2 regions of the Anthropogastromicrobium aceti genome follow, and region 2 is predicted to be linked to the other one. Evidence: a T-box and tRNA genes for the amino acid it is inferred to sense, from the RefSeq annotation. Region 2 holds a T-box; the other holds one or more tRNA genes.

Region 1 (3,167 bases), on a different contig from region 2:
TAATTCCAACAGTTAGCGCACTGCCGCAAATTCTTTATATAGAGATGCCGCACTATATTTCTTTTGAAATTCTTTCTGGAAAACGCTCGTCCTGTATTACACAGGTAACACTACCGCCACTTTCACTGACTGGAAATGGAGTTTTAGTTGGTTTTGTGGATTCCGGCATTGATCTGACACACCCAGATTTTCAAGATTCAAATGGAAACAGCCGCGTTTTATTTTTGTGGGATCAAACTAGAGATGAAGATCCACCAGATGGATATCTGTTTGGCACAGAATATAATAATGAACAAATTAATGAGGCACTGCGGGCTGGGAAAACTTTGTCAAAAGATGAGTCTGGACACGGTACTGCTGCAGCTGGGATTGCCTGCGGTAATGGCAATGCTTCTAAAGGACGCTATCGCGGTATTGCACCTGAGACTGAACTAATTGTAGTGAAAATGCGAAAAAATAAAGGGCTGTACCCTAGAACTACAGAATTAATTAGTGGAATTGATTACTGCATAAGAAAGGCATTAAAATTTAATCGTCCGCTCGTACTAAATATAAGCTTTGGAAATAATTACGGTTCACATACAGGAAACTCACTTTCTGAACTTTATCTAAACCGTGTATCACTGCTTGGCCGCATCAGCATAGTTGCTGCATCTGGAAATGAAGGTGCCTCTCCAATACATACCTTGGGTTTTCTTGATCAGACAGTAAATGTTGATTTTTCTATTTCGGAACGTCAGACTTCTCTTAATATGCAGCTATGGAAAGATTACGCAGATGCTGTGCGTATTAGACTAAGAGCGCCTTCTGGAATAGAATACACGCTTTCTGACAAATTTGGAACAAATATCGAAGTGCTGGATCAAACACAAATAGCTTTTTATAATAGTGCACCTTCTCCGTTTCAGCGTCTGCAGGAATATTATTTTGAGTTTTTTCCAATAGCTGACAGCTTTTATTTAACTTCTGGTGTGTGGAGTCTTATCATTGAACCAATTTCAATAAAAAATGGTACATTCGAGATGTGGCTTCCTGCTGCCTCTAGCTTAAATGGTGCTACACGTTTTCTTTCTCCCGATCCATATAATACACTCACAGTACCATCTTCTGCTAATTCAGTTATTACTGTAGGAGCCTATGATGCAAAAACGAATACTCCAGCAGATTTTTCAGGGCGCGGAGCTGCTTCAATGCCAAATCTTTTAACAAAGCCTGATCTTGTCGCTCCCGGTGTTTCTGTCATAGTACCTTCATTTCCTGGCGGATATCAAACCGTATCTGGTACATCCTTTGCTGCACCATTTGTCACAGGCAGTGCTGCTCTTTTAATGGAATGGGGAATTGTAAAAAGAAACAATTTATTTTTATATGGAGAACAATTAAAGGCATGGCTGATTGCAGGTGCAAAAGAACTTCCAGGCTATCCCGTACCTAATCCTCGCACAGGTTGGGGAGCTCTTTGCCTAGAGGCAGCTTTGCGATAATACAAAAAAGAGAAGATTTTCATCTTCTCTCTTGGCTTGTAATGCAGTTGAGGGGACTTGAACCCCTACCCAAGTACATGGACATGAACCTGAATCATGCGCGTATGCCAATTCCGCCACAACTGCATATTCAATTTTGTTTTTCTAATGATATGCATTAGAAAAATGCAGTTGACGGGACTTGAACCCGTACGAGCTAGGCTCACAAGATCCTTAGTCTTGCGCGTATGCCAATTCCGCCACAACTGCATATTTTGTTTTTGTCTGTTGAGCAACTTCATTTGTTGTTTCTTTGTTTTCTCTGTTACTCACCTGACGATATATATATTATCACATGGGCAATGATTTGTCAACACTTTTTTCAAAAAAAATCAAAAAACTTTTTGTAGGTGCCTTTTTGTGTCTAAAAGCCAAAAAATACTCCCACAAAGCAACCAATAGTTTACTTTGTGGGAGTATTCGTGTTTTTTCGTTCTTTTGTTACAATCTTCTGTGTCAATTACAGGCCAACTGCAAAACCAACAATTAAAACGATAATACCAAGTGCTATACGATAAAGCGCAAAGCTGTTGAAATTGTGACGCTTGATATACTGCATTAAGAACTTAATTACAATCATAGAAACGCCATAAGAAACAACCATTGCCAACAAAACAACAAAGAACTGCTCTGCTGAAAAACCGCCGCCCTTTACAAGGAACTTAACAAGCTTCAGACCGCTAGCACCAAACATAACAGGAATTGCCAGATAGAAGGTATACTCTGCTGCAATAAAGCGAGAACATCCAAACAGCATACCGCCGATGATCGTGATTCCTGAACGAGAAGTTCCCGGGATCAATGACAATAACTGGAATACACCTATAATAAATGCTGTCTTATAGCTAAGCTGTGTAAACTTTACAATTGATGGACGGACCTTTTGATTTCTCATCTCGATTGCAATAAACGCAATTCCGACTACAATAAGCATAATTGCTACTACAAGCCAATTCATCAGGTATTTATCAATAAGATCATTGAACAATATACCAATCACACCAGCAGGGATACAGCCAATAATTACCTTCTTCCACAGTTCAATAGTATTGTGCTTCTGCTCTTTTGTCTTTCTGGCCGAAAATGGATTCAGCTTATAAAAGAACACCGTGACAACCGCTAGGATCGCACCAAGCTGTATAACAACATCAAACATTTCTGTAAATTCAGCAGTAAACACCTCTGGTGCACTTGTCTTCCAGAAGGCATCTACCAAAATCAGATGTCCGGTACTGCTGACAGGAAGCCACTCGGTAATTCCCTCTACAATGCCAAGAAAAATGACTCTCAGCCACTCAATAATATTCATTTTTTGATTTTCCTTTCTGTTATTCCCTCTTTACATACGATTTTCAATCTGCCAGTCAATTGGCGCAAGACCATTTTCTTTTAAGTACTCATTTGTACGGCTAAATGGTCTGCTTCCAAAAAATCCTCGGTATGCAGACAGCGGACTCGGATGCGCTGATTCAATGATCAGATGCTTTGAATTGTAAATCATCGGCTTTTTTGACTGTGCCGGTCTGCCCCACAAAATAAACACCATCGGGCGATCCTGTCTGGCAAGTGCTTCAATAGCAGCATCTGTAAACTGCTCCCAACCAATCCCCTTATGTGAGAACGCCTGATGTGCGCGGACTGTTA
Region 2 (3,167 bases):
TCGGCTCACCCCAATAACGCTGTCTTGAGAATACCCAGTCTCTTAACTTATAGTTTTTCTTTGGTGTACCAATCTTATTCTCTTCAAGATACTCAACAATCTTCTTCTTTGCATCAGCAACCTCAAGTCCATCAAGGAATCCTGAGTTTACAAGTGTTCCTGTCTGAACATCAGTAAATGCAGCATTCTGAACATCTCCGCCTGCTACAACCTCAACAATTGGAAGGTTAAACTTCTTTGCAAATGCCCAGTCTCTCTCATCATGAGCCGGAACTGCCATGATTGCACCAGTACCATAGCTCATCAGTACATAATCAGAAACCCAGATCGGGATTTCTTTTTTATTTACCGGATTAACTGCCTTTAAGCCATTGATCTCAACACCAGTCTTATCCTTTGCCAGCTCAGAACGCTCGAAGTCAGACTTCTTTGCTGCTTCCTCACGGTATGCAACAATCTCATCCCAGTTGGAAATCTGATCCTTATACTTATCAAGATATGGATGCTCCGGGGATACTACCATGTATGTTACACCAAATAAAGTATCCGGGCGTGTTGTATAGATGCGAAGCTTATCATCTGTACCAGCGATTGCAAAATCAACCTCTGCACCATTTGAACGGCCAATCCAGTTTCTCTGAGAAACCTTTACCTTCTCAACATAATCAACGCTGTCAAGACCATCGATCAGCTTATCTGCATATTCGGTAATCTTTAACATCCACTGGCTCTTCATCTTACGAACAACAGGGCTTCCGCAACGCTCACATACACCGTTTACAACCTCCTCGTTTGCAAGACCTACCTTACAGGAAGTACACCAGTTAACAGGCATCTCTGACTTATATGCCAAGCCTGCTTTGTACAGCTTTAAGAAGATCCACTGTGTCCAGTGATAGTAATTCGGATCAGTTGTGTTAATCTCTCTGTCCCAATCGAAGGAATAACCTAAAGACTGCAGCTGATTTTTGAAACGAGCTACATTATTCTTTGTAACGATCTTCGGGTGAATATGATTCTTAATTGCGTAGTTTTCTGTTGGAAGACCAAATGCATCCCATCCCATTGGATACAGTACGTTGTAGCCCTGTAATCTTCTCTTTCTGGCAACAATATCCAGTGCGGTATATGGACGCGGATGACCTACATGAAGTCCCTGTCCTGACGGATATGGAAACTCAACCAAAGCATAATACTTTGGCTTAGTGTAGTCATCTGTTGCGGCAAATGCCTTCTCATCAGTCCAGACCTTCTGCCATTTTGATTCAATTTCTTTTGGATCGTAATTCTTGTTCATTGTGTTTTGTGTTTCCTTTCCGGGTCTCTTCTTATGAAAAAAAAGAGCCCTTTCTTTCTCTTTGTATAGAGACGAAAAGACTTCGCGGTACCACTCTATTTCAAGGCAGCCATCTGCCTTGCCCTCGATATTCTATAACGGGAATACCCGCCGCCAACTACTCCGTCTTTATATAATGACGTTTCCCTGCCGGTGCTCTAAGGTCAGTTCGGCAGTTATAAGCTGCTGCCTTTCACCAAACGGCAGCTCTCTGAAGCTCTCCCCTGCTTACTATTCCTTGTCATTGCATTTTTTTCACTTTTTTACAATACCATAGAAAAAGGGGGCTTGTCAACCCCCTCTTTCTTTCAAAACTCTTAATGTTAGATTGTTGGTTACTGCTCTTCTTTTTCAGCTGCCTCAATAATCTTCTTCTGGACATCCTGAGGTGCCTGCTCGTATCTTGCAAACTCGTAGGAGAACTCGCCCATACCACCTGACATTGCACGAAGATCGGTGGAGTAACCATACATCTCTGCCATTGGCACATCTGCTGTTACCATCTGCTTGCCGCCTGCTACATGATCCATACCAAGTACTCTGCCGCGGCGCTTATTTAAGTCACCCATAACATCACCGACAAGTTCATCTGGAACGGTGATGGAAACTGATACGATTGGCTCTAAAATTGTTGGATTTGCCTCTGCAAAGCCCTTCTTATAAGCAAGAATTGCAGCCATCTTGAATGCAAGCTCTGAAGAGTCTACTGGATGATAAGAACCGTCAACAAGTGTTGCCTTTAAGCCAACTACTGGATAACCTGCAAGTGTACCCTTTAATACAGACTCCTGAATACCCTTTTCAACTGCCGGGAAGTAGTTCTTCGGAACAGCGCCTCCTACTACCTTCTCTTCGAATACATATGGTGTATCAAGATCACCTGATGGCTCAAATACCATATGAACATCGCCGTACTGTCCGCTTCCGCCTGTCTGCTTCTTATACTTACCCTGTACCTGAACTTTCTTTCTAAGTGTCTCGCGGTATGCTACCTTCGGGCGATACAGCTCGATCTCAACCTTATAACGATTCAGAATACGGCTTGCAACAACATCAAGCTGCTGATCACCGATGCCATAAATCAGTGTCTGGTGATTTTCTACATCGTTCTCAAGACGAAGTGTCTGATCTTCCTCTACCATACGTGCAAGTGCACCATTGATCTTATCTTCATCTGACTTATTCTTTGCACGGTATGCCTTGCATGTATATGGCTTACTTACCTGCGGTCCATCATAAATAAGTGTTGCACCCTTTGTGGAAATGGTATCACCTGTAGAGATCTTTTCGATCTTTGCCAGTGCACCAATATCTCCTGCGCGAAGCTCTGGAACCTCAATGGTTTCTTTGCCGCGAAGTAAATACAGCTTAGATGCACGATCTTCTGTTCCCTTATTTACATTATAAATGCCATCACCGGCCTTTAATGTACCTGTTACAACTTTAATTAAGGAATACTTTCCGATAAACGGATCTACTACAGTCTTAAATACCTTTGCAGACAGATGCTTGTTCTGATCACACTTTACCATTACAAGCTCTCCAGTAGATGTTTCCTTTCCATGGTTTATTGTATATTCAGGTGATGGGAAATATTTCTTAATTACGTTCATCAGCATACTGGTACCCTGATTATGAACACCTGATCCAACTAATACAGGAACGATCTGACAGTCCATAACGTGAGTTCTAAGTGCAGTAGAAACTTCCTCATAAGTAAACTCTTCACCTGCAAAATAACGCTCCATCAGCTCCTCGCTTGTATCAGCAACAGCCTCAACAAGTGCATCACGGCTGATGTTTAAGTGCTTATCCATATAATCAGGAATAT

Evidence for each region. A T-box is a leader RNA that pairs with one kind of tRNA and senses whether it is charged. The one in region 2 lies ahead of leuS (leucine--tRNA ligase), so its partner is inferred to be a tRNA-Leu.
Region 1: it encodes a tRNA-Leu, which carries the amino acid that the T-box ahead of leuS (leucine--tRNA ligase) is inferred to sense. The anticodon was not compared.

Annotation. Positions count from the first base shown of each region.
Region 1 is NZ_JAJEQN010000027.1:10,328-13,494, forward strand. It holds gene LKD48_RS10685 (S8 family peptidase) at 1-1,484, shown strand, start outside; tRNA gene LKD48_RS10690 (tRNA-Leu) at 1,527-1,610, opposite strand; tRNA gene LKD48_RS10695 (tRNA-Leu) at 1,651-1,733, opposite strand; gene LKD48_RS10700 (undecaprenyl-diphosphate phosphatase) at 1,984-2,826, opposite strand; gene LKD48_RS10705 (uracil-DNA glycosylase) at 2,863-3,167, opposite strand, start outside.
Region 2 is NZ_JAJEQN010000017.1:59,392-62,558, forward strand. It holds gene leuS (leucine--tRNA ligase) at 1-1,297, opposite strand, end outside; T-box leader at 1,362-1,590, opposite strand; gene LKD48_RS08215 (elongation factor G) at 1,672-3,167, opposite strand, start outside.